DNA from 4 places in the Bacillus sp. GW823-FHT06A11 genome. Region 1 is predicted to be linked to each of the others. Evidence: predicted binding sites of a transcription regulator. Region 1 holds the regulator's gene; each other region holds the start of a gene.
What was found. Region 1 encodes NrdR, which represses ribonucleotide reductase genes. Its sites were predicted from a motif close to AACACNATATATNGTGTT; they were not measured.
Positions count from the first base shown of each region.

Region 1 (8,316 bases):
CCGTTTCTTATTTACAGATGGAACTGAATTACATTATAAAGATGTGAGAAAGTTTGGTACGATGCATCTCTTTAAGAAAGGTGAAGAGATGAACCAAATGCCTCTTGCTGACTTAGGTCCGGAGCCGTTTGATGCTGAATTGACACCACGGTATTTACAAGAAAGATTGCAAAAGACAAATCGTAAAATAAAAGTTGTGCTATTGGACCAGCGTCTTTTAGTAGGGCTTGGAAATATATATGTAGATGAAGTTTTATTCCGTTCTCAAATTCATCCGGAACGAGAAGCTTCGTCTTTGACAATAGAAGAAATTGAGCGAATTTATGAGGCTACCGTTACAACGCTAGGCGAAGCAGTGAAGCGTGGCGGAAGTACAATTCGAACGTATATCAACTCACAAGGGCAAATTGGTTCGTTCCAAGAACTCCTAAATGTATACGGAAAAAAAGGAGAACCGTGTGTAACTTGCGGTACGATATTAGAAAAAACAGTTGTTGGCGGAAGAGGAACGCATTACTGCCCAATTTGTCAGCCAAGAATATAGAAAAGAGATAACATCGGATAGGCATTTGTCATATACATACAGCAGAGCTATGTATAAGGGAGGAGCTTACCGATGTACCTTTATTTATCTCTTATTTTATTAGCTTTTACATTAAGCTTAGATAGCTGTAGTGTAGGGCTAACATATGGTTTAAGAAGCGTAAGAATTCCACTAAGATCAATTATAATTATCGGAATGTGTTCAGCGGCTGTTATGCTTGTTTCAATGGGAATTGGACATATGATCGCGAAAGTATTTTCACCTGTTATCGCAACGCGTATCGGTGGGCTTGTTCTTATTGGAATAGGGATTTGGGTATTGTATCAATTTTTTCGAAGTGAGAAAAAAGAAGAACCGAAGCAAGAGGAGAAGGTCTGGAAATTAGAGATTGCCTCGCTAGGGCTAGTGATTCAAATTTTACGGAAACCGACTGTAGCAGATTTTGATAAATCAGGCACCATTTCTGCAGGAGAGGCATTGCTTCTTGGTATCGCTCTTTCTGTAGACTCATTTGGTGCCGGAATTGGTGCATCTTTATTAGGGTATGCACCTGCTATGATGGCGATATTAGTTGCAATTATGAGTTCTTTGTTTTTATTTATTGGAATGAAACTTGGAACGGTTTTATCGAATATGAAGTGGTTACAAAAATTTACATTCCTGCCTGGGGTATTACTCATTATAATTGGAATTTGGAAAATGTAAGTATGGGCGTGGAACATTGGTTTCGCGCCTTTTATTATGAGGAGGATTATTATGACAGTAGTAATTGGATTAACGGGAGGCATTGCAAGCGGAAAAAGTACGGTATCAGAAATGTTTCGTGAGCTAAGTATACCAGTTATTGATGCAGATGTTATTGCAAGAGAAGTTGTAGAACAAGGAAAACCAGCATATAACAAAATAGTAGAAGTGTTTGGAGCGGAAGTGTTACAACAAGATGGGGAACTAGATCGTCCAAGATTGGGAAGCATCGTTTTCTATAATGAAGAAAAACGATTGCAGTTAAATAAAATTGTGCATCCTGCAGTGCGTGAGGAAATGAATAGGAAAAAGGAAATGTACATAAAAGAAGGTATGCAAGCGGTTGTGTTAGATATTCCTCTCTTATTTGAAAGCAAATTAACAAGTCTCGTTGACCGCATTTTAGTTGTAGCGGTTAAGCCGCATACGCAATTAGAACGTTTAATGAAACGAAATAACTTTTCAGAAGAAGAAGCAACAGCTCGTATTCAATCTCAAATGCCGTTAGAAGAAAAAGTGAAAAATGCAGATGAAGTGATAAATAATGATGGCACAATTATGGGAACGAAAACACAATTGCAGGTAATTTTAAAGAAGTGGAACATTATTGACTAAAAAATTGTGAAATTAATGAAAATGCTTAGTGACATATCTCCTTTTTGTGTTATACTATTATTGGGATTGGAGATAAATAGTATAACGCATTCAAGGGGGATAACATATTATGACTCGTGTGGCAATTAATGGATTTGGACGTATTGGGAGAATGGTATTTCGTCAAGCAATAAAAGAAAGCGCATTCGAAATTGTAGCAATCAATGCAAGCTATCCATCTGAAACGTTAGCACACTTAATTAAATATGATACAGTTCATGGCAAGTTTGACGGAACAGTAGAAGCATTTGAAGATCACTTATTAGTTGATGGAAAAATGATTCGCCTTTTAAACAACCGCGATCCAAAGGAATTGCCTTGGACAGATTTAGGTGTTGAAGTTGTAATTGAAGCAACTGGTAAATTTAATTCAAAAGAAAAAGCAATTCTTCACGTTGAAGCTGGAGCGAAAAAAGTTATTTTAACAGCGCCTGGTAAAAATGAAGATGTAACAATTGTAGTTGGTGTGAACGAAGACCAATTAGATATTACAAAACATACTGTTATTTCAAATGCATCTTGTACAACAAACTGTTTAGCGCCTGTTGTGAAGGTGTTAGATGAGCAGTTTGGAATTGAAAACGGTTTAATGACGACAGTTCACGCTTATACAAATGACCAAAAAAATATTGATAACCCACATAAAGATTTAAGAAGAGCACGTGCTTGCGGACAATCAATCATTCCGACAACGACAGGTGCTGCGAAAGCGCTAGCAAAAGTTCTTCCGCACTTAAACGGAAAACTTCATGGTATGGCACTTCGTGTACCAACACCAAACGTGTCTCTTGTTGACTTAGTAGTAGATGTAAAACGCGATGTGACAGTTGAAGCTATTAATGATGCATTCAAAACTGTTGCAAACGGTGCGTTAAAAGGTATTGTAGAATTCAGCGAAGAGCCTTTAGTATCTATCGACTTTAATACAAATACACATTCAGCTATTATCGATGGTTTATCTACAATGGTAATGGGTGATCGTAAAGTGAAAGTACTTGCTTGGTATGATAACGAGTGGGGCTACTCTCGTCGTGTTGTAGATCTTGTAACGTTAGTTGTTGAAGAGTTAGCGAAACAAGAAAATGTGCAACACATTTAAGTGAATAAGGGAGGAGAGGGCAAGGCAATATTTGCCCTCTTTTTTTATTTTTTTCTGAAAAGGAAAAAAATTATATAAGTATATTTTAAAAAGTGGACATACCACGAAACGTTGTGATTACTGCATTTGTGAATCGTTTATTTTTTTTAGGGAAAAGTAAAGAGGAAAATATGACAGAAAATCGAAAAAACTGTTGTTGCAAAATGAAAATAAACAAAGTATACTAACACTCGTAAACTTAAGAGCTGAGGTACGTAGTCACTACTTAAAGGGTTAGGACCTCTCTGGACTAACTTTCCCCCGTGGTAGTGGAGCAAGCCAAATTGCAAATTAGTTTTCAATTCGAACAGTTAGAATAAATTTACAAGGGGGAACTGTAGAATGGATACTATGGATACGATGGGTCGTCACGTGATCGCTGAACTTTGGGATTGCGATTTCGACAAGCTTAATGACATGCCGTATATTGAACAATTATTTGTGGATGCAGCACTAAGAGCTGGTGCTGAAGTGCGTGAGGTTGCTTTCCATAAATTTGCACCACAAGGTGTAAGTGGAGTAGTAATTATCTCAGAATCACATTTAACAATTCATAGCTTTCCGGAGCACGGTTACGCAAGTATTGATGTTTATACTTGTGGGGATCGTATTGATCCAAATGTTGCTGCAGAATATATTGCAGAAGGTTTAAACGCGAAAACGCGTGAGAGCATCGAGCTTCCTCGAGGCACTGGTAGCTTCGAAATTAAGCAGAGAGAAACAAAAGCTCTTTAAAAAAGAACATAATTGATTTAAAATGTAAAGAGGTGTATAATGCACCTCTTTTTTAGTTTATAAAAAAGGAAAAATATAACGTACTCGTTAGTTGAATACATTGGACTCTTGCAAATGAGGTAGTGCCCTATATACCATCTTATTTTTAAGTATGAGATGATAAAGTGATGCGCTGAAACTTAAAGTGGTAAGAGAGTTAGAATGAGTTATATAATATTGTATATATATTTTAGGTGAATTGAGTAGAGAAAAATAAAGAGTATAGTGTAAAGGAGTGAATGAATTGCGTTGTCCATCCTGTTCTCATAATGGTACAAGAGTGTTAGATTCGCGTCCGGTAGACGAGGGGCGCTCTATTCGAAGAAGAAGAGAGTGTGAAAGTTGTTTAAGTCGCTTTACGACCTTTGAAAGGGTAGAAGAGTCACCTCTTATCGTTGTTAAAAAAGAAGGCACACGAGAAGAGTTTAATAAAGAAAAGATTTTACGCGGTTTAATTAAAGCGTGTGAAAAAAGACCAGTATCTTTAAGACAATTAGAAGAAGTAACACAAAGCGTGGAACGTGAACTGCGTAATTTAGGTATATCAGAAGTGAAAAGTGATATGATTGGTGAAATTGTTATGGAAGAACTTCGCGATATTGATGATGTTGCTTATGTACGTTTTGCTTCTGTATATCGTCAATTTAAAGATTTAAATGTATTTATTGAAGAATTAAAAGATATACTGCAAAAAGAAAGAGAGTAGAAGTTGTATTTTATTCTCTTTACATACCGTAAGTAATAGGATAAGAGAGCTAGAAGCGAAAGCTAATAGCTCTTTTTCACTAAGAATTTATATAATGAAGATAGAAGGAATGAAGTAGAGGATAGATTGGATGAGAGAAAGGAAAAGCAAGAATGGAAAAACAGTCATGGATGGAGCTATTGCCGATTGATCGTTATAAAGTAAGTGCGAAAGGGCTACTGCATAATTACGACCGAAAAGTATTAACGATGTTGTATCAGCCGTTAATAGGTAGTAGAGCTTTTAGCTTATACATGACACTATGGGGGGAGCTAGAGCAAGATCGTGTATTTGGAAAAGAGAATACACATCATTCCCTTATGGTGACTATGCAAATGCAACTTCCTGAAATATATGAGGAACGAGTAAAGTTAGAGGCAATTGGGCTTTTGAAGGTATATATTAAGAAAGAAAAAGATATTCGAATGTTCATATATGAGTTGCAACCACCTTTATCTCCGAAGCAGTTTTTTGATGATATTGTTTTAAGTATCTTTTTATACAATCGATTGAGTCGGACAAAATATAATCAAGTAAAGCAATATTTCTTAGAAGAAGAATTTGATTTTGCTTCTTATGAAAATGTTACGCGCTCTTTCAATGATGTGTTTGGTTCGTTTAATCCAGGACAGCTTGAGCATGCGCAAGAAGACCTTCGTATTCCAAAAACGACAACTATGCCAAGTAACGAGAAGGGAGACGCTCCGAAAGTTTGGAATGATTTCTTTGATTTCTCTTTATTTGTAGATGGATTGTCCGCTCTTGTTCCTAAAAAGGCGATTACAGATCAAGTAAGAGACTGCGTTATAACACTTGCTTACGTGTATGGTGTAGATGTGTTATCGATGCAAAATATCGTTCTTGGTGCGGTGACAGAGATGCAAACAATTGATATGGAAAGGCTTAGAAAAGGAGCGCGCGATTGGTATCAATTTGAAAATGGTCAAGCATTACCGGTACTAAGTGAAAGAGTACAGCCTCATGCTGCACGTACGATGAAAGAGAAAGAGCCTTCATCACAAGAGGAGATGTTAATAAAGCAGCTAGAGGAAATCTCGCCAAAACAACTATTGAAAGAGATTTCTGGTGGTGCAGAGGCAACGAAAGCGGACTTGCAAATCGTTGAAGATGTCATGATTAATCAAAAATTGACACCAGGAGTTGTGAATGTACTTATTTATTACGTTATGCTACGCTCAGATATGAAACTTGCGAAAACGTATGTCGAGAAGATTGCTGGGCATTGGGCACGTAAAAAGGTCGGTACAGTAGCGGACGCGATGGCGTTAGCGAAAGAAGAGAACCGTCAATATCAAGAGTGGGCTGAGACGAAGAAAAAAGGCCGTACGGCGAAGAAAACGGTACGAAAAGAAATGGTGCCAGATTGGCTTAAGGAAGAAGAGCCGAAAGAACAAGAGAAAGAAACGGCGAAGAAAGATGTAAGTGTAGAAAAAGATGCAAGTACGCTAGAAGATGAACGAAAACGATTAGAAGAAGTGTTAAAAAAATATAAGCGTGATTAATAGAAGAGAATGAACGCTCTTTGAGGTGAGAAAATGGAGCATATTCAAAATTCATTTACAAAATTAATGGAAAATGAAAACTTTAAAAATAGATATGAAGTATTAAAGGCAGAAGTAATGGCGCACCCGCGTGTAAAAGAATTTATTGACGAACATAAAGGTGAAGTAACGACTTCTATGATTGAGCGCAGTCTTGTGAAGTTATATGAATATATTGGACAAAGTGTAGGTTGCGTGGATTGTCCGGATTTAGGTGCATGTAAAAATATGCTACAAGGATACGAGCCAAAGCTTGTTATTCAAGGGAAGATGATTGATATTCAATACGATCGTTGCGTTAGAAAAGTAGCATATGACGAGAGAAAGAAATATGAAAAACTCGTTCAAAGTGTATATATGCCAACGGATATTTTACAGGCAACTATGGAAAACTTAGACCCTTCTGACTTAAATGCACGTATCGATGCAATTGGCGCAGCGAATGAATTTTTAAGTACATATGAACCAGGTAAAAAAGCACAAGGTTTATATTTGTACGGTAAATTTGGTGTAGGAAAAACGTACCTTTTAGGAGCAATTGCGAACGAGCTTGCTCGAAAGAAAATAAGTTCGATGCTCGTATACTTCCCGGAATTTTTACGTGAAATTAAAAGTTCGATTCAAGATAATTCGATTGGCGAAAAGATTGATGCGGTTAAACGCGTACAAGTTTTAATGTTAGATGATATCGGGGCAGAAGCGATGTCGAGCTTTGTGCGTGACGATGTACTTGGTGCAATCTTGCAATTCCGTATGTTAGAAAACTTACCGACGTTCTTTACGTCTAATTTTGATTTTAAACAATTGGAACATCATTTAACGTATACACAACGTGGTGAGGCTGAAGAAATGAAGGCAGCACGTATTATGGAACGAATTAAATATTTAGCCAAACCAATTCCAATTGGTGGGAAAAACCGTCGTCATAAGTAAAAGAGCAAGCTGAGAAGCTTGCTCTTTTGTATTATAGTGATATTTTCTTTTCAAATATGAGATCGAAATATTCAGGTTGTCCAGAACTGCCAATCGTAGGGCAACAATCTGTACGAACCTCCAGTCATCTCTAGCATGTTCTTGAATAATTTCTTGGTAGTCTTCAGCTAGTTTTGAGCGAGTGAGCCCCCAATGAAATTCGACTTTTATGAATTTATATTCAAATATTCAGATACCCCCCTTTAGTAATAAGTAAAGTATACAATAAAAAAATTCATAGTAGCTTGTATCATTTTTTTCTCCCTCCCTTAATATATATAAAATTAGCAAGCCATATTGAGTGGATTTTCTAACGATAGGAAATGTAATTCTACTAAGAGTGAAATTCACGCGGGACGGACTCTTATAGGATTTGTAACGTATAGATACAGTCCTTTAGAGCAGGGATAAAAGGGGGGACAAAAGTGATTGAAATTTGCTTCGAAGAAAAAAATGATGCTATGCACGTATATAGACAATTGCTGAAAAGAGCGGAAGTATTATATAAGGAAACGAGTGTGTATTTACAGGAACAAAAAGTGGTGATTCACATACCAGTACGTGAATCAAATTATATTGAAAAGATCTTATTGCCGGTAATGGTGTATTTTATTGTGAATGTGAAACAAAATGAGTGGATTTATACGATCTTAAAAGAAAAGTTTTTTTATGAAGAACAAGAAGAGTGTCATCAAATATTGCACATGGCACATGAGATTTTAAAGGGAAGAAGAAAAGGGGTAGCTCAGGATTTAACGCGTAACGCATTTGAGTCATATATTAAGTCTTCTTTAAATAATTGGCTTTGTGATCCGCTCTCATTCTCGTTTTCATCATATATCCGTTTTCGTCTTCGTACATATAGGGAAATGGTGGCTAAACTTGCGGAAGTGGCAATTGATGAATATAAGATGGAGCAAGAATACCAAATGTTCATTGAGACGCTTCGGCAACAAGTAAGTAGCCGTAAATCACGCTTGTCCTGCGTGCATCTTATTTTTGATGAAAGCTTTATCTTTTATGATGATAAAGGAAGACGTTTAAAACAGGAGAAGTTGGTCCAATATATAGATGAGGAATTATTAAAGCAAAATGATGTATATATTGATACGAAAGTAATTGCGCCGCTTCTTTCTATTTCGCCCAAAAAGATTTATTTATATACGAAAGAACAAGACCATAA
Region 1 is NZ_JBXAHS010000002.1:226,819-235,134, forward strand. Features, by position in the region: gene mutM (DNA-formamidopyrimidine glycosylase) at 1-544, shown strand, start outside; gene ytaF (sporulation membrane protein YtaF) at 617-1,249, shown strand; gene coaE (dephospho-CoA kinase) at 1,301-1,903, shown strand; gene AC1Q8L_RS09670 (glyceraldehyde-3-phosphate dehydrogenase) at 2,013-3,041, shown strand; gene speD (adenosylmethionine decarboxylase) at 3,432-3,815, shown strand; gene nrdR (transcriptional regulator NrdR) at 4,099-4,560, shown strand; gene AC1Q8L_RS09685 (replication initiation and membrane attachment family protein) at 4,713-6,122, shown strand; gene dnaI (primosomal protein DnaI) at 6,156-7,094, shown strand; partial or broken gene AC1Q8L_RS09695 (DUF4177 domain-containing protein) at 7,126-7,322, opposite strand; gene ytxC (putative sporulation protein YtxC) at 7,559-8,316, shown strand, end outside.

Region 2 (8,316 bases), on a different contig from region 1:
AAACAGTGGATGATGCGATGCTTATTAAAAAATTATTAGATAAGTATGAGTGGCTGATTGATAAAGCTGTAAATTGTAAAGAGATGAATGATGCAAAAGTATTGCCTCAGCTTCATGCGTTAGTATGGGGAAATAAACGCGGCGTCTAACGAGAAGGGATGTTTAAAATGACTGGAAGATTAGATGAAGATTTAAAAGATGTAACATTATTAGGAAATCAAAATACAAAATATTTATTTGAATATAGCCCAGAAATATTAGAGGTATTTGATAATAATCATCCAAACCGTGATTATTTTGTAAAATTCAATTGTCCTGAATTTACAAGTTTATGTCCGAAAACAGGACAACCAGATTTTGCAACAATTTATATTAGCTATATTCCAGAGCAAAAAATGGTAGAGAGTAAATCTTTAAAGTTGTATTTATTTAGTTTCCGCAATCATGGTGATTTCCACGAAGATTGCATGAACGTTATTATGAACGATTTAATTAAATTAATGGATCCACGTTACATTGAGGTATGGGGGAAATTCACACCACGTGGTGGCATTTCAATTGATCCATACTGCAACTACGGTCGCCCAGGGACGAAGTATGAACAAATGGCTGACTACCGCATGATGAACCACGATCTATATCCGGAAACAATTGATAATCGTTAATAGAAAGAAAGAGCCTGTATAGTATACAGGCTCTTTCTTTCTATTATATTATGCATTTTGATTAATGACAGTATAGTTTTTATGACTTACAACTGTAAGAGGTTCCATATCTAGTTCTCTAAAATTCTTCATAATTGTTATATCAACAATAACAGAGTTTTGATTTACTTTTTGAACACGGCCTTGCATTCCACCTTTAAATTCGATGATATCTCCAGTTTCTGCGATCTGCATAAGCAACTCTCCTTGTTACAGTTTTCCCAAAAAAAGAATAAATTTGGGTTTTTTTATTTCCTCCTATTTTGAACCATATTTCCTACTTTGTAAATGTTTCCAAAGTAAAAATTCGAAAAATATTCACTTTTTGTAAGAAAATATGTAGAAAATCCATGTTATTTGAAAAAAATAGCAAAAATGCGGGAATCTTTATATCGAGGTATAATGAAAAAGTAGAATAACCTGCTGAAGTGGGAGAAATTAGAGGCGGTAAAATGATGTTTGAATTTGTGGGGAGTGTTATAGCTTTAATTTTATTTTTATTTTCTTATATGCATTTAAAAAAGATTCGTCAATATGATACGAGTACATATTTTGATGGGATGGATGGTATCCATGCTTCGATAACGCATGATAGTGGTGGGGAGATGTAAAGGTATATGACTTTCTTTTCTTGCGTGGTATGATGTTTAGAACTAGTGCATAATAGAGTTCGTAAGTGATGAATGGAGAGTGAAAAGAATGAAGATTTCTTTTATTCGTCATGGTTGTTTAGGTCGTATAAGAGAACCGATGACAATTAATTCATTTCACGAATGGATGAAACAGTATGATTCCGAGTCAATGATACAAAAAGCTAAAATGCCGATAGAAACAATAGAGGCAATTGAAGCAGCGAAATTTGTCTTAACAAGTGATCAAAGGCGTGCTGTACAATCAGCAGCTGAATTAACGGATTCTTTATCTTTTATGCAAAACTCTCTTTTTAGAGAAGCTGAAGTTCCTTCATACTTTTTTGCTCCGAAGTGGTTGAAATGCACAATTAAGGTATGGATGTTCATTGGGCGCACATTATGGATACTTGGCTACCATAAAGATGTTGAGTCTTATAAGGAAGTAAGAGAGAGGGCAAGGCAAGCGGCTTACCTGTTACATCGTTATGCTCTCGTACATGGAAGTATTGCTCTTGTAGGTCATAATTATTTTAATTCGATGATTGGAACGGAGCTGAGGGCAATGGGATGGTCTGGTTCTCCTATTTTGCATAGAAAGCCATGGGGATGTACAACATATACGTTTCACGAGGCGATGGATGGAAATATATTAAATACGAATTTAACATAAAAGCACACGATTTATATAAATCGTGTGCTTTCTTTTTAAGATATAGAAATTTTGACGTTTAATGGTTTTACGAGATGAGCATAAGGTTCGCCTACTAGCATAACAATTTCATCTTTTTTATAACCTAACTTTTCGTATAGTGAATAGGCGCGTTTGTTTTCTAAATTAACAAGTAAAGCGATTTTTTCATGCCCTTTTTCAGTTGCATAGATTTCGGCAGCTTCAATTAATTTAGAACCAATACCTTTTCCACCGTGTGCACTTGAAACTGATAATGTATCAATGTAATACTCATCAAGCTCAGCTTCTTTTTCTAACGTAATCGATTCATCTTTATGTAATTCTCTTAAGTGATGTACAATTGGTGCGTCAAGCTGTGTTGCTTCACTACCGTGATAAGCGACAATAATTCCAACTGCACTTTCGTCTTGTTCATAAATAAAACAGTTTTCGTAGCTCAGACGGTTATTTTCTTTTGAGAACCATGTCTCAAGTCCTAGTAATACTTCTGCTTCAACTGTGCTACCTGTGATTTTTTCAGCAATTTCATGCAGAGCATTATACAATAAAGGAGCTATTGCCATTGCATCTGTCTTTTTTGCTTTCCGAATCATAGTATCCCTCCTAGTTCTATTTGTATATTGTAGCATAGTGGTATGGAACTTTGCATAATTGAATGCCGAAATGTTTGATATAGAGAAGTAGCTATGTTAGTATATGATATTTAGTGGACATATAGTAAAACGATATTGTTTGCGAAATAACGAAAATAAAATCATGGCATAACAACAAGATAAAGTGAAATGTTAATCAGTAAGATTTTTTGTTCATTCCACGACTGATTAGTAGTCAACACCAATCGGACTACCCGCAAATAGCGGGATAATTTTACAGTTGTTGACCTATAGAATATACGATAGAATAAAATATTGCAGAGAGGTGAAATACATGGATAAAGAATTAGCAAATACAATTTTAGATCAGCTGAAAAATGGTGAAATAACGGAGTATGTTGTTACGAAAGATGTATTTTATACGTTCAGAGAAGTTGTTGTAAATAGAGAAGACTTTAAGCATTTCATTGGTAACGCACAGCGAGGCGGGCAAGTGATTTATACATATTCAGAAACGCCACGTTCATAAAGGGGAATTTTGATCAGCAGGGCATCCCTCACTGATTAGTAACCTTCACCAACTGGACGTTTAATGCGGAATAAATAAAAGATAAAGGAGAGGGGAATTATGGGCGATTTTAAACAAGGCATTTTACCACATTGGGATTATATGTGGAAAGATAGAGCCGGCAATAGATTTATGGGAATGGTTATGTATCCAGAGAAACGAAAATGTTCAGCAAAAATGCTTCAGAAAATAAAAAGAGCATATGAAGAAGCGATAGAAATTAAAGTAACTGTACAAGTTCAACATACATATCAGTATGTAGAAGGAATGATTGTATACTTTGATGAAGAGGCTCCTGTATGTACAATGCTTGATAAAGATGAAAATCCACATCACATATTTGTAAAAGATATTTTGCGTATTGAGCACTCTGAATAAACTTTTCATAAATAAATTGAAGTTCCATAATAATAATCTTTTTCTATAATAGTTATCTTTTAGTATGTAACGAGAGACGAAAGTATATGTATAATATATTTAATAAGGTAAATTTGATAAATGTAATCGTTTTTTAGAGCAGATTATCGTTTTATATCTGTTCTTTTTTGCGTGATGCTGGAGAAATATATTTCTTCAGCATCTACCGTTTTATGACAAAATATATTGTTAACTTTTTTAAAAATAAGGTTAAATTCGTTGACAACTTTTTTGAAAAGCACTTTATTGACATGAGTTTTAGAATGTTGTTTCATAGTCATTGTATTGAAAAAAAACGGCTATCATGTCGAAAAGTAAAAGTTAAAAAAAGAAAGAATTTATACATATATCTTGTGTCTTATTTTGAAACGTAATACAATATATAGAGAAATCAAGAACAACATATAGAGAATATAGATTTGAGAGGGAGGGTCGGAAATGTTAGTTGCATATGATTCTATGACAGGAAACGTGAAGCGTTTCATTCACAAATTAAATATGCCGGCCGTTCAAATTGATGAAGATCTAGTAATAGATGAAGACTTTATTCTTATTACGTATACAACAGGTTTTGGCAATGTACCAGAACGTGTTTTAGACTTTTTAGAGCGCAATAATGAAAAATTAAAAGGCGTATCTGCAAGCGGCAATCGTAACTGGGGAGACATGTTCGGTGCAAGTGCTGACAAGATTTCTACTAAATATGAAGTGCCTATTGTATCAAAATTTGAGTTATCTGGAACAAATAACGATGTAGAATATTTTAAGGAAAGGGTGCGGGAGATTGCGACACATTGAACTGAATAATGAAATCACGCAAATGCAGGACGGTTTTTATCAGCTTCATAAAGATAAAGAGGCATTAGAAGTCTTTATGGAAGAAGCTAGAGAGAATACCGTTCCTTTTAATAGCGTGGCAGAGCGAATGGAGTATATGAAAGAACATGATTACTATTACAACGTTCTGGACGAGTATAGCTTGGAGGAAGTAGAGGAAGTATATAACATCGCTTATGGTGAAAACTTCGAGTTCCAATCTTATATGGCAGCATCTAAGTTCTACAAAGATTATGCGTTAAAAACGAATGATCAAAAACAATACTTAGAAAGCTATGAAGATCGTGTAGCAATTGTTTCATTATACTTAGGACGCGGTGATGTTTCGAAGGCAAGACAATTCGCAAGCATGATTGTAAAACAAAACTACCAACCAGCGACACCAACCTTTTTAAATGCGGGAAGAAGCAGAAGAGGAGAAATGGTGTCTTGTTTCTTGTTAGAGATGGACGATAGCTTAAATTCGATCGGCTTTAACATTAATACTGCGATGCAATTATCGAAAATCGGCGGGGGAGTAGCTTTAAACTTATCTAAGCTACGCGCACGTGGTGAGCAAATTAAAGGTATCGACAACGCTGCAAGTGGTGTAGTACCTGTTATGAAATTGCTTGAAGATTCGTTTTCATATGCGAATCAACTTGGCCAACGAAAAGGTGCCGGTGCAGTATATTTAAACATTTTCCATTGGGATATTATTGAATTCCTTGATACAAAAAAAATAAATGCCGATGAGAAGAGCCGTATTCAGTCTCTATCAATCGGAATTATCGTTCCAAGTAAGTTCTTTGAGCTTGCTGAGAAAAATGAGCCTTTCCATGTTTTCGCACCTTATACGGTTTATAAAGAATATGGCAAGCATTTAGATGATATTGATATTGATGAAATGTACGATGAATTAATGAGCAATCCGAAAGTGAAGAAGAAGCCACTAGATATTAGTGCACGTGATATGCTTATTAAAATCGCTATGATTCAGCTTGAGTCTGGTTACCCATACTTAATGTTTAAATCAAATGCAAATAATCAACATCCATTGAAGGATATTGGAACTGTGAAGATGTCGAACTTATGTACAGAAATCTTCCAGCTTCAAGAAACTTCAGAAATAAATGATTACGGTACAGATGACATTATCCGTCGTGATATTAACTGTAACTTAGGATCGTTAAATATCGTAAACGTAATGGAAAATAAAGAAATTCGTGAAGCGGTTCATGCAGGAATGGAAGCTTTAACAGCTGTTTCTGATATGACGATCATTCCGAATGCACCAACCGTGAAAAAAGCAAATGACGAGCTTCATTCAGTTGGACTTGGAGCAATGAATTTACACGGGTATTTAGCAAAAAATAAAATCGCTTATGAAAGTGCAGAAGCGAAAGAATTCGCTCGTACATTCTTTATGATGTTAAATTACTACTCTATTGAGAAAAGTATGGAAATCGCTACAGAAAAAGGCGAGACATTTAAAGACTTCGATAAATCTGATTATGCGAATGGCACATACTTTGAAAAGTATGAAACGACAGATTACAGCCCAGTAACTGAAAAAGTTCAGCAACTATTTGAAGGAATTCATATTCCAACAAAAGAAGATTGGACAAGTTTAAAAGAGCAAGTGCAAAAGAATGGTTTATACAACTCATATCGTCTTGCCATTGCTCCAACACAATCAATCAGTTACGTTCAAAATGCAACTTCAAGCGTAATGCCGATTGTAAGTCAAATCGAATCAAGAACATATGCGAACGCGACAACATATTATCCAATGCCGTATTTATCAAAAGATACGTTCTGGTACTATAAATCTTCTTACGATATGAATCAGTTTAAATTAATTGATTTAATCGCAGAAATTCAAGAACATATTGACCAAGGAATTAGTACAATTCTTTACGTTAATAGTGATATTTCAACACGTGAATTAGCACGTTACTACATCTATGCACATAAAAAAGGCTTAAAGAGTCTGTATTATACGAGAACACGTAAATTAAGCGTGGAAGAGTGTGTGGCTTGTACCGTTTAATATAAAAAGTGAGACATGATGAGCAGGGTTTTCTGAACCCTGCTCATGCTTAGTTATCATATTTAGAGAAGGGGCGATTTAATGCGTGCGGTAAACTGGAACAAAAAAGAAGATGATTTTAGTTTAATGTTTTGGAAGCAAAACATCGCTCAGTTTTGGACAGAAGAAGAAATTGCGGTTTCGTCTGACAAAAATACTTGGGTGCAATTATCGAAAGAAGAGCAAATTGCTTATAAGCGTGTATTAGGTGGTTTAACACTTTTAGATACGAAACAAGGTGGCGAAGGAATGCCACTTGTACTTGTTCATCTTGAAAATTTACAAGCGAAAAGTGTATTAGCTTTCATGGGAGCTATGGAAGAAGTACATGCGAAGAGTTACAGTCATATCTTTACAACGTTAGCTACTGAAGAAGAAATTGATGATATTTTTGACTGGGTAGACAATCATCCATTACTTGAGAAAAAGGCCGGTATTATTACTGGTTACTATCGTCGTTTGTTAAAGCCTGAAGTAACGAAAAAAGAGCTATATATGGCAATGGTAGCAAGTGTGTTCTTAGAAAGTTATTTATTCTATAGTGGATTCTTCTATCCGCTTTACTTAGCTGGTCAAGGAAAACTAACAGCAAGTGGTGAGATTATTAACTTGATAATTCGTGATGAGTCAATTCACGGCGTATTCGTCGGTATTTTAGCACAACAAATCTTCGCAGAACTTTCTGCAGAAGAGCAACAAGAAGTGCAAAAAGAAACACAAGAGTTATTAATGGAACTATATGAAATTGAAATGGCCTATACAGAAGAAATTTACACTTCTATCGGTCTTGTAGAAGATGTAAATCGTTTCGTTCGTTACAATGCGAATAAAGGGCTTATGAACTTAGGACTTGAGCCGAAGTTTGAAGAAGAAGAAATTAACCCAATCGTTTTAAATGGTTTACGTACAGATACGAAAAACCATGATTTCTTCTCTGTAAAAGGAAATGGTTACGTAAAAGCAACGAACGTTGAAAAGTTAGCTGACGATGACTTCGTGTTTAACTTTTGATATAGGATTATAAAGAAAAGCTGTCTTATTCATTGATAAGACAGCTTTTCTTTATAATTTTGTTTACATAACACTATTATTTCTGTATAGCGATTTATGTTTGGGAAGTTCTATTCGGTTAACGGATAGAACTTTTTGTAATTAAATGGGTATTTACAAACTTTTTGTATCAGTGTATTATTTAACTAGTACACTGATACAAAAGGAGGGAAGAAATGAAAATAGAGTTTTCTCCAAATATACCAATTTACATTCAGGTAATGGAATACATAAAAAAAGAGATCGTAACAGGACATTTATTGCCTGGTGATAAAATTCCCTCTGTCCGTGAATTAGCGAGTGAATTACAAGTGAATCCAAATACGATTCAGCGTACATTTCAAGAGCTAGAACGGGATGGAGTTGTTGTAACACGTAGAGGAATGGGACGGTATGTAACGAATGAAGGGGAGAAAATTATGGAGCTGCGAAAAGAGATGGCGAAAGAATTACTTCATTCTTTTATAGATGGAATGGACAATTTAGGTTTTTCAGAAGAAGAAATTCTTACAATTCTTCGTTCTTCATTACATGATAAGAGGGAGGAGAGCCAATGACAGAGCTATTAAAAATAGAAAACTTATGGAAGAGATACGGATTAAAAGCAGTGATCCGTGAATTAAACATAGAGATTACGGAAGGGAAAATCGTTGGGCTTGTTGGAGATAACGGGAGCGGGAAAACGACGTTATTGAAAATGATTGCAGGCTTGCAACACCCTTCTGAAGGCAGTATCACAATAGACGGTAAAAA
Region 2 is NZ_JBXAHS010000001.1:1,092,727-1,101,042, reverse strand. Features, by position in the region: gene queE (7-carboxy-7-deazaguanine synthase QueE) at 1-149, shown strand, start outside; gene queF (preQ(1) synthase) at 168-665, shown strand; gene AC1Q8L_RS05495 (YkvS family protein) at 714-899, opposite strand; gene AC1Q8L_RS05490 (hypothetical protein) at 1,160-1,315, shown strand; gene AC1Q8L_RS05485 (hypothetical protein) at 1,404-2,006, shown strand; gene AC1Q8L_RS05480 (GNAT family N-acetyltransferase) at 2,042-2,620, opposite strand; gene ykzS (protein YkzS) at 2,955-3,149, shown strand; gene AC1Q8L_RS05470 (hypothetical protein) at 3,249-3,566, shown strand; gene nrdI (class Ib ribonucleoside-diphosphate reductase assembly flavoprotein NrdI) at 4,044-4,403, shown strand; gene nrdE (class 1b ribonucleoside-diphosphate reductase subunit alpha) at 4,390-6,474, shown strand; gene nrdF (class 1b ribonucleoside-diphosphate reductase subunit beta) at 6,556-7,524, shown strand; gene AC1Q8L_RS05450 (GntR family transcriptional regulator) at 7,740-8,120, shown strand; gene AC1Q8L_RS05445 (ABC transporter ATP-binding protein) at 8,117-8,316, shown strand, end outside.
Region 2: a site for NrdR is predicted at 3,978-3,995, ahead of nrdI (class Ib ribonucleoside-diphosphate reductase assembly flavoprotein NrdI). Genes of this name have one in related genera too.

Region 3 (8,316 bases), on a different contig from region 1:
GGCTAAGTATGTTAAAAATGGATTGATGGCGCGTGTCGCATTAACTAAACTCTCTTTAATCGGTATAGTTGAAGGTTGTAAATAAGCGATGGATTCTACAGCTCGTTTTGTGCCTTTTGGTACATATAATTGTTGTCCGACATGGAGAATAGATTTTAAAGATAAATTATTAACTTTAGCTAAACTAGCGAGGGGGACATTATATGTTTGAGAAATTCGATATAGGCTGTCACCAGGCTGTACATAATAATTATTTCCTTTCGTATTAACGATAAGTGCCTGACCAACAACGAGCGTTTCAGCTGGATTTAGTCCATTGTCTTTTACTATTTCGTCAGGTGTTGATCCATATTTTGATGCCAAGCTATATACGCTATCACCACTACGAACAGTTACAATTTGAATCATATGCTGGCTCCTTTCAGTAAAAGATTCACTGTTTTTATTTTATTTTTGATGTCACTGTATTATGATTAAATGTATGCAAGGTAGCAGAAGTGAAAGAAGGCGAATACATATGTTTGTAGCAGAACATGAAGTTGAAATCCGTTATGCGGAAACAGATCAAATGGGTGTTGTTTACCATTCAAACTACTTAGTGTGGCTTGAGTTAGGTCGCACGAAACTTATACAAGATTTAGGTTTTTCATATGTTGAAATGGAGAAAGAAGGAATTATTTCTCCTGTGTTAGATTTACAAATTTCATATCGTAAAGCGATGCGTTATGGAGAAAAGGCAATCGTAAAAACATGGGTAGATACTGTGAGCCCGCTTCGCGTTGTATATGGATATGAAATATATAATGGTGATGGTGATCTTTGTATTACTGCAAGTACGACGAATATTTGTGCGAAAAAAGAAGGATTCCGCCCTGTATCATTTAAAAAGTTATATCCTGAGTGGTATGCGAAATATGAGGAAATTAAGAAAAAATAAAAAAGCGTGGCAGAAGCCGCGCTTTTTTATTTTTCATAATTAAATTGTGGGAAGTCGTCACCTTCATTAAGTGTAACAGATAAATTATGTCCATCGAAGAACCATTCATCATCGCCTTCAATAAAGAAGTTAATACCTTCTTCTTGAATTTGAACAGCAGGGTGTGCAGGATCATCTTTACGAATACCTAAAGAAAGTCCTTTTTGCACAGTACTGCAACCACCGTATTGTACGAAAAAGCGTAGTGTTTCATTTGATTGTAAGTTTAATTCAGTTTTATACCATTGTGCTGCTTCTTTTGTTACGGAAAGATTCATGTATAGTTCCTCCAAGTTATGTTGCTTTTTCTTTAGTATAAAAAATAACGCAAAAAGACGCTATTAATATGCTTCACGTTTTCTTTTTGCGTTATGTGGGTTACGATCTTATTTTTGCTTTTTTGAAAAGTTTGCTTTTGGTTCAGTTTTATTTATAATTCGTCCGATATTTGCACGGTGTTTATAAATAACCATACCTGCTAATAAACACATCGCAATAATGAAGATTTTATCCCCGCTAACAATGGATGCAATAACAGCAACAACTGCTGTTACCATAGAAGAAAGTGATACGTATCTTGTTGTAAATAAAAGGGTGAAAAATACAACAGCCAATATTGCAAAAACAACTGGTGAATAGCATAATAGCACCCCAGCAGAAGTTGCAACTGCTTTACCACCACGGAATTTCGCGAAGATCGGGTAGACATGTCCAAGAACAGCCGCTAATCCGAACCATAGTGGGTGAATATCTAATCCGAAAATCATTGGTAGACTTGTTGCTAATGTCCCTTTTAAAATGTCAGCAATTGTAACGGTAAAACCTGCTTTTTTCCCTAATGTACGGAATGTGTTTGTTCCGCCTAGATTACCGCTCCCGTGCTCACGAATATCGATTCCGTAGCCAATTTTTCCAACAACTAGTGCAAATGGAATCGAGCCAAGTAAGTAGGCAACGATAAATAAAAGATATGTAGTAACCATAAGTTCAGTCTCCTTTATTCAAATGTGTTGATAAAGGGTAAAAAGAGTTTTTCCCGTATATTGTACCATACATTTGTAAAGAGCACATTTCTTTTTTGTAAATGAAAAATTCATTATTTCGTGAAAAAAATTTCACAGTAATGTTACATTTCTCGCAGAAACAGCAAGACTATATGTAGTAACATTTTAATCAAAAGACAACAACATATTGGTGGAGGGTTATAAATGTTACAAAATAATACACGTGGAGAAGAATTAATGAAAGTGTTCGAGACGATAGTCCACGGCAATGAACAAGATTTAATGCAAGAAAATGCAAATGTAGACGGCCGCTCTCCAATGGGTGTAATGGGAACGTTCGCATCTGAGAGTGCAAAATATTATGCTGTTGAGAATTTATTGTCAGATCAAGTGAAAAAAGCGATAAATGAAAATATATTATATCCACATGATTTAGATTTTTATGCGACAGGAACGACGACTTGTTCGCAAATTCCGTTAGCGCAAATGCTTGCTAACGGTTTTCATACTGGACATGGACATATGAGACAACCACAAGACATTAAAAGTGCATTGGCTCTTTCGTCTATTATTTTTCAAGCGAATCAAAATATGCAGCATGGCGGTCAATCGTTTGCACTCTTTGATATTGATTTAGCACCTTATGTACGAAAAACAATTGAGAGACATAAAAAACGATTACAATCATATCCGCTTACGAAAGAACAAATAGAAGAATTTGCATGGAAAGAAACGGAAAATGATACGTATCAAGCGTGTGAGGCTTTCGTTCATAATTCGAATAGTATGCATAGTAGGGGCGGAGGACAAGTACCGTTTATTTCTATTAATTACGGAACAGATACGTCAAAAGAAGGAAGAATGTTAATTAAACAACTATTAAAAGCGACACAAGCTGGACTTGGTAAAGGAGAGACACCAATTTTTCCGATTCAAATTTTCAAGATGAAAAAAGGTGTGAATTTTGAAGAAAGTGATCCGAATTACGATTTATTTGAATTAGCATTAGAGACAACTGCAGAGCGATTATTCCCTAACTTTTCATTTTTAGATGCTCCGTTTAATGCAGTGCATTATGATGGAAGACCAGAAAGTGAAGTATGTTACATGGGATGTCGTACCCGTGTTATGTCTAATATACATGGAGAAGAAACAGCGATTGGTAGAGGGAATTTATCATTTACGTCTATCAATTTAGTGAAATTAGCGTTAATTAGTGGTTCAAAAGAAGCATTTTTTGAAGCGCTAAACTACTATTTAGATTTAGGAATTAAGCAGTTATTAGAAAGATTTGCGTATCAATGTACGAAGCGAGCAAGAGATTTTCAGTTTTTATATTCACAAGGTGTATGGCGTGGTGGAGAAGCATTGCAGCCTGAAGACTCCGTAGCTTCGATTTTAAAACAAGGGACGTTAAGTGTTGGTTTTATCGGTCTTGCGGAATGTTTAGTAGCTTTAACAGGAAAGCATCATGGGGAAGATGAAGAATCATGGAAACTTGGGTATGAAATTATTTCCTTTATGAGAGATAGAATGGATAAAGCGACAGAAGAACATCAACTGAATTTCTCGATAATTGCAACTCCAGCAGAAGGATTATCAGGAAAGTTTGTGAAAAAAGATAGAGAAGAATTTGGCGTAATTAGCGGTATAACGAACCATAATTACTATACGAATTCATTCCATATTCCAGTTTATTATAACATTCAAGCGATAAATAAAATCCGTTTAGAAGGCCCGTTTCATGCTCTCTGTAATGGAGGACACATTACGTATATTGAACTAGACGGAGCAGCGATGCATAACAAAAAGGCATTAAAACAAATTGTACAAGCCATGGCAGAACATGGCGTTGGATACGGTTCAATTAATCATCCTGTTGACCGTTGTAAGTGCTGTAGTTATCACGGGGTTATTGGAAATGAATGTCCAAGTTGCGGGAATGAAGATGAGGCTAATATAGAAAGAATTCGCCGCATAACAGGCTATCTTGTAGGAGATATGTCGAAGTGGAATAGTGCGAAACGTAGTGAAGAGATAGATCGGGTGAAACATAAATGAAAGTGATGAATATTATTCATGATAGTGTAGTAGATGGAGAAGGATTGCGGACAGTCGTGTTTTTTGCGGGCTGTCCGCATCGTTGTGTCGGTTGCCATAATCCAAAATCGTGGAATATTTGCAACGGAACGGAAATGACAGTAGAAGAAATTGTGAAAGAGATTGCAAGTAATCCATTAACTGATGTAACATTTTCAGGTGGAGATCCATTTTTTCAAGCTGCTGAAGTGAAAAAGGTAGCAAAAATCGTGAAAGATTTGAAAAAAAACCTATGGATGTATACAGGTTATACGTTAGAAGAGATACAGAGTTCTCAAAATAATGATATGATAGAGTTGTTACATTATGGGGATGTTTTAGTCGATGGAAGGTTTGAAATTGAGAAAAAAGATTTAACACTTCCATTTCGCGGAAGCTCCAATCAACGTATTATTCGATTGAAAGAGTAAAAAGGCGGGATAGATTATATGAATAAAACAGTATTGCTTGTTGAAGATGAAAGAAGATTACGTGAAATTGTTAGTGATTATTTTCGTAATGAAGGCTTTGAAGTAATCGAAGCAGAAGATGGGAAAAAAGCGTTAGAGTTATTTGCAGAGCATGAAATTGATTTAATTATGTTAGATATTATGTTACCGGAAATAGATGGATGGTCTGTTTGTAGACGAATTAGAAAAGAATCAGCAGTACCAATTATTATGTTGACAGCGCGTTCGGATGAGGATGATACATTGCTAGGTTTCGAATTAGGTGCAGACGAGTATGTAACCAAACCATTTAGCCCGAAAGTGTTAGTAGCTCGTGCAAAGACGTTATTGAAACGTGCGGATGGTGCGGTAGGTGTAGCGGAAGAAAATGCTATGTCTTTAGCTGGAATTGAAGTGAATCGTCTATCTAGAACTGTTTTAGTAGATGGAGAAGAAATTATATTGACACATAAAGAATTTGAACTTCTTGTTTATTTAATGGAGAACAAAGGAATCGTTTTATCACGTCAACATTTATTAGACCAGTTATGGGGATATGACTATTACGGTGATGACCGAACGGTTGATACCCATATTAAAAAACTTCGAAATAAGTTAGGAGATAAAGCGAAGCATATCGGTACTGTTATTCGAGTTGGTTATAAATTTGAAGAATAATCTAGAACGATTTGTGTAATTTAGCCTAGGAAAATGGCGATTTTATACTCTCTTTTGAAGGTAGAATGTACAAAAAATACTTTTCTTGTCTACAATGTTAGATAGGAGTATTTTTTTAATTGGATTTCACGATGAGTTCACAAGAAGGACACAAAACGTGACTATACTGAAAATACGAATTCACCAGAGAGGGGAAATAAAACATGGGATATTACGACGGACCAAATTTAAATGAAGAGCATAGTGAAACGAGAGAAGTGAGAAAATCAGGTAGTAAAAAAGGCTATTTCTTCACAGGTTTAGTGGGAGCTGTAGTCGGAGCGGTTTCGATTAGTTTTGCAGCACCATATATGCCATGGGCTCAAAATAATGGAGCACCAGTATCATCATTTAGTTCGGATTCAAAAGTAGAAGGTACTGTAGTTCCTGTTGTAAATAAAGCGAAAAATGAAACTGATTTACCTGGTATGATTGAAGGAGCGAAAGACGTTGTTGTAGGTGTTATTAATATGCAGCAAAGTGTTGATCCATTTGCAATGCAACCGACAGGTCAAGAACAACAAGCTGGTTCAGGATCAGGTGTTATTTATAAAAAAGCAGGAAATAAAGCATATATTGTAACAAACAACCACGTAGTAGATGGTGCAAATAAACTTGCTGTAAAACTAAGTGATGGTAAAAAGGTAGATGCAAAGTTAGTAGGGAAAGATCCTTGGTTAGATTTAGCTGTTGTTGAAATTGACGGCTCTAATGTGAATAAAGTTGCAACTTTAGGTGACTCAAGTAAAATCCGTGCGGGTGAAAAAGCAATTGCAATCGGTAACCCACTAGGATTTGATGGAAGTGTAACGGAAGGCATTATTAGTAGTAAAGAACGTGAAATTCCAGTTGATATTGATGGCGATAAACGACCAGATTGGCAAGCACAAGTTATTCAAACAGATGCAGCGATTAACCCAGGTAATAGTGGTGGTGCATTATTTAACCAAAATGGTGAAATAATTGGAATTAATTCAAGTAAAATTGCACAGCAAGAAGTTGAAGGAATTGGATTTGCTATTCCAATTAATATCGCAAAGCCAGTTATTGAATCACTTGAAAAAGACGGAGTGGTAAAACGTCCAGCTCTTGGAGTAGGTGTCGTTTCGTTAGAAGATGTGCAAGCTTATGCAGTCAATCAATTGAAAGCACCGAAAGAAGTAACGAATGGTGTTGTATTAGGTAAAATTTACCCAATATCACCGGCAGAAAAAGCTGGTTTAGAGCAATATGATATTGTAGTAGCATTAGATGATCAAAAAGTAGAAAACTCACTTCAATTCCGTAAATATTTATATGAAAAGAAAAAAGTAGGCGAGAAAGTAGAAGTTACATTCTACCGTAACGGTCAAAAAATGACGAAATCGGCTACTTTAGCAGATAATTCAGCTACAAAGAATCAATAATCGAAATAAAAGAAAGTCTCTTTCATATTGAAAGAGACTTTCTTTATCGGCTATACTAAAGGAATAGGAGGGATTAATTATGACAATTGAAAACCCAACTCGTACGGAAATTGGTGAAGTGTTAAAGAAAAGCAAAACAATTGCGGTTGTTGGATTATCAGATAAGCCAGAACGTACATCGTATATGGTTTCAAAAGCAATGCAAGATGCTGGATACCGTATTATTCCAGTTAATCCAACAGTAGATGAGGTGCTTGGAGAAAAGGCAGTTTCTTCACTAAAGGATATTAAGGAACACGTTGACATAGTAAATGTATTTCGTCGCTCAGAGTTTTTAATGGGTGTTGCAAAAGAATTTGTAGAGATTGATGCAGATGTTTTTTGGGCACAATTAGGAGTACAAGATGAAGATACATATAAACTTTTAAAAGAAAAAGACTATACTGTAATAATGGATCGTTGTATTAAAGTAGAACATGCGATGACAAAATAGTATAGATTTAAAAGTAGAAAGATTGATTCAGCCCTCATTATAGATAAGTAGGGCCGATGAACGAGGTGTTCATCATGAGATTTTTTAAAGGCTGTTTTTGGGGATTGTTATTTGTAATCCCATTTTGGATCTTGATCATTTGGATCATAATAAAGGTTTGGAATGTGTAATCTTGGAATACATATCCATTTCTCGTTGACAAACGATTATTTTTCTGAAATAGTAGCCTAGAGGAATCCTTGTGAGAAAACAAGGATTTTTCTATTGAAGATGGTATATAAAAGAGATAAGATAACTTGCCAAAACTATAGTCGAGGCGTTATTCTATAATAGAAACATATGTTCTGATTTTGGATTAGGAAAGGGGCAAGGAGTTTGGCGAAGCATCAGTTCCAATATAATGAAGATGCGATTCAAGTGTTAGAAGGACTTGAAGCCGTTCGAAAACGCCCGGGTATGTATATCGGGAGTACGGATAGCCGTGGATTGCATCATTTAGTATATGAAATAGTAGATAACTCCGTTGACGAAGCGTTAGCGGGATTTGGCGACGAAATTTCAGTCGTAATACATAAAGATAATAGTATTAGCGTTATAGATAAAGGGCGAGGAATGCCTACGGGAATGCATAAACTTGGGAAACCTACACCTGAAGTTATTTTAACTGTACTTCATGCAGGTGGTAAGTTTGGTCAAGGTGGCTATAAAACGAGTGGTGGTTTACACGGTGTTGGGGCATCAGTTGTAAACGCTTTGTCAGAATGGTTAGTAGTAACAATTAAACGTGATGGTAACATTTATGAACAACGCTTTGAAAATGGTGGCGTTCCTGCAACGACGTTAGAGAAAATCGGGAAAACGAAAGAGTCTGGTACGACAATGCACTTCAAACCAGATACAACGATTTTCAGCACGACAAATTACAATTATGAAACATTATGCGAGAGATTACGTGAATCTGCATTCTTATTAAAAGGAATGAAAATCTCGATAAAAGACGAACGTAATGATTTAGAAGATATATTTCATTATGAAACAGGAATCGAAGCTTTCGTTTCATATTTAAACGAAGAAAAAGATTCAATTCACCCGGTTGTATATTTCACTGGTGAACAAAACGGGATTGAAGCAGAACTAGCATTCCAGTTTAATGATGGTTACTCAGAAAATATTCTTTCGTTTGTAAATAACG
Region 3 is NZ_JBXAHS010000006.1:138,206-146,521, reverse strand. Features, by position in the region: gene AC1Q8L_RS24380 (glycoside hydrolase family 18 protein) at 1-408, opposite strand, end outside; gene AC1Q8L_RS24375 (acyl-CoA thioesterase) at 518-937, shown strand; gene AC1Q8L_RS24370 (HesB/YadR/YfhF family protein) at 964-1,254, opposite strand; gene plsY (glycerol-3-phosphate 1-O-acyltransferase PlsY) at 1,363-1,959, opposite strand; gene AC1Q8L_RS24360 (anaerobic ribonucleoside triphosphate reductase) at 2,185-4,041, shown strand; gene nrdG (anaerobic ribonucleoside-triphosphate reductase activating protein) at 4,038-4,490, shown strand; gene AC1Q8L_RS24350 (response regulator transcription factor) at 4,509-5,186, shown strand; gene AC1Q8L_RS24345 (S1C family serine protease) at 5,390-6,631, shown strand; gene AC1Q8L_RS24340 (CoA-binding protein) at 6,711-7,124, shown strand; gene parE (DNA topoisomerase IV subunit B) at 7,500-8,316, shown strand, end outside.
Region 3: a site for NrdR is predicted at 2,125-2,142, ahead of AC1Q8L_RS24360 (anaerobic ribonucleoside triphosphate reductase). Genes of this name have one in related genera too.

Region 4 (8,316 bases), on a different contig from region 1:
AATGGAGTTGTATTTATTTCTCATATTGGAGATGTATACCCAAGTGGGCTATTGCCAATTAAAACGGGGAATATTAAATCAACACCGATAGCTGAAATTTATCGAAACTCTCCTGTTTTTCAAAGTCTTCGTAATCCAGACAATTATAAAGGAAAATGCGGTGTTTGTGAGTTTCGATATGTTTGTGGGGGATCTCGTTCTAGGGCATTTGCGATGACGGGGGATTACATGGAAAGCGAACCTTTTTGTATATATGTTCCAAAAGCATTGCGGAAAAAGTGTAAGAATTGAGCATGTCTCTTTTTTTAACCTGTATTATAAATTTTTTTATTGTATATTTCCAGTACTTATGAGCAGACACTTTCCGCTCATAAATACTGGGTTAGTGATGACTAATAATTGAAAAAAAGCAAGGGAATTATACTTATTTTAGGCGTATAATACGTTGATTTGAGCTTCCGCGAAATGGAAGAGTCAAATCTCTTTTTTTGATTTCAAATCTTCCATCAACTAAAACATCTCCATAATGTAACAGCTCAATCATATCTTTGTTTTGTGAGTTTTGTATCTCTTCTAGTGTATAGCCAGTGTAAATCCAAAGATTTTTGTTTAAACTTTTTACAGCCTTTGCAACTTCTTTGACCTCGATAGCTTGAAAAAATGGGTCACCACCTGAAAATGTTACATCAGTTAGAGGATTTGTGGAAATTTCTTTTATAATTTCTTTCACACTCATCTCGGTACCATTATAAAGATTCCATGATTTGGGGTTATGGCAACCTAAACAATGATGCGGACAACCGGCAAAAAACACAACTGTCCGTAATCCTTCACCATCTACTACACTATCATGAATAATATTCATTACCTTCATTTATGTTTCACACGATCTGCTTCTTCACTACGCTTTGCATTGTTCCATTTTGACATGTCCCCTACAAGATATCCAGTAATACGGCGAATTCTTTCAATATGATGATCTTCTATATTTCCACAGCTAGGGCACTCATTTTCAATCACTCCATTATAGTCACAACATTTACAACGATCCACTGGGTGATTAATTGAACCATATCCTACTTCATACTGTGCCATTGCTTGAACAATCTGTTTTAAAGCCATTTGATTATGCGCTGCCGCCCCATCTAGTTCAATATACGTAATATGACCACCGTTACAAAGAGCATGAAACGGTCCTTCTAAACGTATTTTATTAATTGCTTGAATAGGATAATAAACTGGAATATGAAATGAATTTGTATAGTAATCATGATCGGTTACACCTGTAATAGTTCCAAACTCAGCACAATCCTTTTTGATAAACTTCCCTGATAGTCCCTCGGCAGGAGTTGCAATTAAAGTGAAATTCAAGCAATGTTCTTCTGTTGCTTGGTCCATTTTATTTCTCATAAAGGTAACAATTTCTTTTCCAAGTTGCCATGAATCTTTATCTTCCCCATGGTGTTTTCCTGTTAAGGCAACCAAGCATTCCGCAAGTCCAATAAAACCAAGGCTCAATGTTCCTTGCTTTAAAATCTCAGTAACTGAGTCTTCCGGTTGTAGTTTTTCTCCATTGCGCCAAATCCCTTGTGAATATAGGAATTGAAAGTCTCTTGCCTTTTTTGTGCATTGATATGAATATCTTTCTAGCAATTGACGAATGCCAAGTTTGATATAATGATTTAACGATTCGAAAAATCCCTCTTTTGAATCATTTATTAAAGCCAATTTTACTAGATTAATAGAGGTAAATGATAGATTTCCCCTGCCAATTGCTGTCTCCTCACCATGAATATTAGACATCACACGAGTACGACAACCCATATAACATACTTCACTTTCTGGGTGCCCATTATAATACGCTGCATTAAATGGCGCATCTAAAAATGAAAAGTTAGGGAATAATCGCTTTGCTGTTGTTTCTAATGCAAGTTCAAATAAATCATAATTTGGATCTTTTTCTTCAAAATTCACACCTTTTTTTAACTTGAAAATTTGAATGGGGAAAATAGGAGTTTCACTTTTTCCCAATCCCGCTTGTGTTGCCTGTAGTAATTGTTTAATTAATAGCCTTCCTTCCTTTGATGTATCTGTTCCGTAATTAATTGAAATAAACGGAACTTGTCCACCACCACGGCTATGCATACTATTGGAATTATGAATAAATGCTTCACATGCTTGATATGTATCGTTTTCTGTTTCTTTCCATGCAAACACTTCGATTTGTTCCTTTGTTAGCGGATAGTCTTTTAACTTTTTCTTATTTTTTTCAAATGTTTTCCTCACATATGGTGCTAAATCTATATCAAACATGGCAAGAGATTGCCCACCATGCTGCATATTTTGATTAGCTTGAAGAATAATAGACGAGAGTGCTAATGCACTTTTAATATCTTGTGGTTGTCTCATATGGCCATGTCCAGTGTGGAACCCTTTTTTCAGCAATTGTGCTAAAGGAATTTGTGAACAAGTGGTTGTTCCTGTTGCATAAAAATCTAAATCGTGTGGGTATAAAATATTTTGATTAATAGCTTGTTTTACTTGTTTAGAAAGCAAATGTTCCCTTACATAAAGTTTTGCGCTCTCTGATGCAAATGTTCCCATCATTCCCATTGGAGATCGACCATCAACATTTGCATTTTCTTGCATTAAGTCTTGATCGTTACTGTTTATAATTTTATCAAAAGTTGTCCATAAAGTATTTTTTTGCTGTTTTACATTGTCTGAGTTGTTCATTAAATTCACTCCTTTTCAATATATAGTACTCAACATCGATAAATGATACTATATATAGTTTATTTCTGCAATGGTACTAATAAATGAAGTATGTGATGTTTTCTATTTAGAAGAGATTAAATCTAGAAGTTTATCGTATTATCTTGCTCATAAAAAATGAAAAGATATAGAATGATTTAATTATTTATAGATAAAAATTCTTTTGTTTTAGGTTCAAAGAGTGAGGTTATCAATAGAGAGTAAAAACACAATGAAGAATGTTTTATTCTATAAAATAAAAGGTATAAAAATAGAATGCAGTGATTTCACTCACAGTATTTTTTAAAAACATAGTTTATCTTATAAGGGAAGAGTGAGTATGAGAAATTCATTATATTTTACTATTTGGGATGGGTATTCCCTAAATTGGTGGAGTATGATTACCAGTGGGGGGATTCTCTCACTGGTAAAGTTTTTTATCTATAAATTTAATGATATATATGCTACTTATTATCATTCTTACGTAACATTTTGATAAAAAATTAAATGTGAGGTGTGGAAGAATGAAGTTAATTATTCCAAAGCAGCATGGAGCCTGGGGAATGCTGCTTATTCCATTTGTTTTAGGTATTTTAACTGGTAAATGGACATGGTATCATATACCTCTTTTGTTAGCGTGGTTTTTTGTGTATGTAGCTACATATCCCTTATTAATGTATGTAAAACAGCCGCGAAAGAAGTATTATTTATATTATTTTTTTCTTTACTTTGGTGAGGCTTGTATATGTACAGCTATTGCTCTTAGTTATGAATGGCGTATAGTTTATTTTTCTATTATTATGCTCCCGTTTTTTTGTATAAACATTTATTTTTCTAGCAAAAAAAATGAACGAGCCTTATTAAATGATGTATGTGCAATTCTTTTGTTTTGTATAGGGGGCATTATAAGTTATTACTTCACAATGAAAACAGTCGATAAAAATATATTGATAATAGCGACTATAACATTTTTATATTTTATAGGAAGTACGTTTTATGTAAAAACAATGATACGTGAAAAAAAGAATCCAACGTATCGCATTCTGTCATGGTGGTACCATTTATTACTTGTGATTGTTACGCTTATTTTATCACCAACGATTACCATTATTTTTATCCCAAGTTTGATACGGTCTATAGTACTGTATGGAAGGAATATTTCAATCTTAAAGGTGGGGATTTTAGAGAGTATAAATGCTATTTACGTTTTTATTACAACAATAATAGTATTTAAATATTTTATCTCGTAAAGACTAATAATGATTTATATTGTTTATATTATATTTATATATGATATTGTGTTAATGTTTTCTTCAATACTGTTTGTAGAAAGGAGTGTATAAATAATGACTTTTTACCAAAAATTAATGCCGTATTATGATGAAATTTTTCCGGGAAATGAAAAACAAGTGAATTTTATTGCTTCTTATTTACAAGAGGGGGACTCCGTAATTGATGTAGGTGCGGCAACAGGGAATGTGGCTAATGCATTAGTTGAAAAAGGAATGATTGTAACTGCGATGGAACCAGAGAAGAAAATGGCTGATAAAATTTCTGAGAAGGCTAAAACCCATAGGGGAAGACTTTTTGTAAATACACTTAGAATGCAGCAAATAGACGATGTACCTGGGATATTTGATGGTATTTATTGTATTGGAAATACGTTGGTTCATTTAGACAATGTACAGGAAATTACTGATTTTATTCAAAGCTCTTTTAAAAAACTTAAGAAAAATGGAAAGTTCATAGTTCAAATTGTAAACTATGAAAAAGTATTAAATCAAAAAAATTTCATATTTCCAGTAATTAAGAAAGAACATTTCTCATTCAAACGAGATTATGCAATAGAGAGAACAAAGGTGCTATTTACTGTAACATTAAATACATGTGGTGAAGAATTCTCAAATAGTATAGAGTTATATCCAATTACAAAAAAACAATTACTTCCCATATTAATAGATTGTGGATTTGAGTCAGTAGAAACTTACGCTAATTTTGATAAAAAAATATATTCACTTGATGGTCCGGCATTAGTAATTGTAGCAACAAAATAAATTTTAAAAACACCTGAGTAGAAAGCTGTTACTCAGGTGTTTTTTTATTAATTTTTTTAAAATGTGATTCTAGTCCTCTTTTAATTATAAAAAAGTTTATATAATTCAGTGGTAAATCGAATCTGATTGAGGAGGAATTGAGTTATATGTGCAAAGAAATTCAGTTAACTAAAGATATATATTGGGTAGGAAAAGTTGATAATAGAGAAGTTCCATTTCATCGTTTAATCTTAGCAAAAGGAACAACTTATAACGCGTACTTGCTAAAAACGGAAAAACCAACAGTGATTGATACAGTTGATATAGAGTTTGGAAGAGAATTTGTAGAATCATTAAGTAAATTAATTGATCCACAAGAAATTCAGTATATCGTAGTGAATCATACAGAGCCCGACCATTCAGGGGGATTGGCAGCATTAGCATCAAGAGCTACTAATGCAACGATTGTATGTACAGAAATTGCAGTACCAGAAATACAAGAGATGTATAAGCTGCATAATCGAAAGTTTTTAATAGTAAAAGACGGTGATACATTAGATATTGGTGGAAAAACATTAAAATTTAAAGAAACACCATATCTTCATACGGAAGAAACAATGATTACCTACTGTGTAGAGGATAAAATTTTATTTCCTTGTGATATTTTTAGTACTCATATAGCAAATGACGAGATTTTCAGTGATAAAGCGAATGTAGATATTACGGAAGACTTTATTGGTTATTATAATGCCATTATCCATCCACATAGAAGATATGTAAGAACATTAATAGAAGCTCTAAAAGATTTGGATATACAAATGATTGCACCATCTCATGGCTACATTTTACGTCAGGATATACAGAAGTATATTAAATTATATGCGGATATGAGTAGAGATACGAATCAAGATAAGAAAGTAACAATTGTATATACAACAATTAAAAATAATACAAAAAAAGTGGCAAATATTATTAAAGAAACTTTAGAAGCAGATAATATTCATGTAACAGTATTTAACGCTGATAAATCAAAAAAATCAGAGGTTTTAAAGAGTATTCAAGAAGCAGATGCAGTCTTCATAGGATCTTCAACTAGATATGCAGATATGATTGGTAATTTAGAAGAAATTTTAAAAGAAATGACAGAAATGAACCTAGAAGGAAAAATTGCAGCTTCATTCGGTTCATATGGTTGGAGTGGAGAGGCAATTGAAGTGATACAAGATTACCTCAATGAAACAAATATGAATGTACAAAGCACATCAAAAGTTATCCAATCTACAGGTATGACTCATGTTGAATTTCCTATTCGGATTAGATTCTCTCCAAAAGATGAGGGGAAAGTAAAGAAAATCCAACATGCAACAACATTTGTTACAGATTTATTATTGAGTTCTATTTAATAGAAAAATGGAGGTGAAAACATGGAAAAGAATTTTGTTATTATTGGGAGTGGTGTAGCTGCTGTAAATGCCGCTAAAACTATTAGAGAGTACGATAAAGGATCAAATATATTTATTTTTGGTGAAGAGCCATTACTACCTTATAAAAGAATTAAATTATCAAAGGATCTGTATTCAGATTTACACAGTGAAAAAGTGTTAATTAAAAAGAAAAAGTGGTATCAAGATAATCACATATCAGTTTTTATAAATACAAAGGTGGTAAAAATTAATACAGATGAGCAATTTATTGTTACATCCAATGAAGCGGTATTTTCTTATCATAAACTATTAATTTGTACAGGAGCGAATAATAGAAGATTAGAGATAAATGGAATTAATAAAAAAAATATTTTTACTATTAGGGACATGAAAGAAGCAGATGAGCTTAAAGGTCATTTAGAGGACAAAGAAAGTGTTGTGACCATTGGTGGGGGTGTACAAGGTTTAGAAACAGCATGGTCTATTCTGAAAGCTGGTAAAAAGGTATCCATTGTAGAAGTAGCTCCTTTATTAATGAGAAGACAATTAGATACAAAATCTTCGCTTCTCTTGAAACGAAAAATTGAAAAGGAAGGAGTAAAGGTGTATTTAAATACTTCTATTGATTCTATTCTCGGGAAAGAATCTGTAACTGGCATAAAGATGAACGACAATTCTCAAATTAATTGTGATAGTATTGTTTACTCAATTGGCGTTACTCCGAACACTAAACTTGTACATGATACGGCTATTAAATTAAATAGAGGAATTGTTGTGGATGAGGAGATGAGAACAAATATAGACTCCGTATACGCTGCGGGAGATGTTGCAGAAGTAAATAATGAAATTGAAGGCTTATGGGGGACTGCCTTGGAACAAGGAAGAGTAGCAGGTAGTAATATGGTCTCTAAAACTGCTATTTATAAAAAAGAAATTCCAACTACTATTTTTAACGCATTCAATGTATCTTTATTTTCAATTGGAGTTGTTAATGAAGAGCAATGTGATACAACAATTGTTGAAGAAGACGGTAAGGAGAAGTATACAAGGTTATTTATTAAGGATAATAAAATAGTCGGTGTGATTTCATTAGAAGGAGTTGCGGCATCTATTCCTTACAAATCTGCGATTGAAAAGCATGTATCGTTAGAAGGAATAGATTTATTAAATACAAACATAAGTGAAATAATGAGCAAGTTAAAAGAAAAAATATAAAGCTGTACAAAAAGGAGAGGAAATCATGAAAAAATACATTTGTTTACCATGTGGATATATTTATAACCCAGAGGTAGGGGATCCAGATGAGGATATAGAACCAGGAACAAGTTTCGAAGATTTACCAGAGGACTGGGTTTGTCCTGTGTGCGGAGAAGATAAAAATCATTTTGCACCACTAGATGAATAAGAAGGAAAAAACAATGAGAATACTGCACAGTATTCTCATTGTTTTTTATATTTTTGAATGTGATTCTGGTCACAGAAATATTCTTTGAAAAATCCTATAATAGTTATGTAGCAGATACTTATACCGATACAGCCATTTTCGGTACACTCTATAGGGCCCTGGCGCCACCCTTTCTCCTCAGGGCCTTATTTTTCTATGCCATATTCAAAATATGTTTATGAAGATAGTGTATATCACTGTCTTTATAAACATATAGTTGTGATTGGGGTCACTGCAATATTTGATAAAAATGTCTATAATAACCTTGGATATCATTATATTTTTAATTCTATAGTTAAAGTAAGGTGAGAAAATATGGACGATAATCATAAAAAATCAAGAGAGCTTTGCCCAAGAAAAGTACTAATTTTTAAGACCCTTTCCGAAGAGGAAATTAGTAATATAGCTTCAATGACAAAACATAGGAAGTTTAAAAAGGGTCAGCCATTAATTCTTGAGGGAGATAAATCAGATACATTATTTATTATTAATAGTGGACAAGTAAAGCTATGTACACTAACTCTTCAAGGGAAAGAGCAAATATTGCATATACTAACAAGTGGTGAATCCTTTTGTGAATTAAATATATTTAATTATGATGAAAAAAGTAATTTTAGTGCATATGCTATAGAAGATACTCATATCTGTATGCTAAAAAAAG
Region 4 is NZ_JBXAHS010000009.1:157,814-166,129, reverse strand. Features, by position in the region: gene AC1Q8L_RS27560 (TIGR04053 family radical SAM/SPASM domain-containing protein) at 1-291, shown strand, start outside; gene nrdG (anaerobic ribonucleoside-triphosphate reductase activating protein) at 425-874, opposite strand; gene AC1Q8L_RS27550 (anaerobic ribonucleoside triphosphate reductase) at 871-2,736, opposite strand; gene AC1Q8L_RS27545 (YwiC-like family protein) at 3,279-4,004, shown strand; gene AC1Q8L_RS27540 (class I SAM-dependent methyltransferase) at 4,101-4,808, shown strand; gene AC1Q8L_RS27535 (FprA family A-type flavoprotein) at 4,955-6,190, shown strand; gene AC1Q8L_RS27530 (NAD(P)/FAD-dependent oxidoreductase) at 6,212-7,426, shown strand; gene rd (rubredoxin) at 7,452-7,616, shown strand; gene AC1Q8L_RS27520 (Crp/Fnr family transcriptional regulator) at 7,971-8,316, shown strand, end outside.
Region 4: a site for NrdR is predicted at 2,781-2,798, ahead of AC1Q8L_RS27550 (anaerobic ribonucleoside triphosphate reductase). Genes of this name have one in related genera too.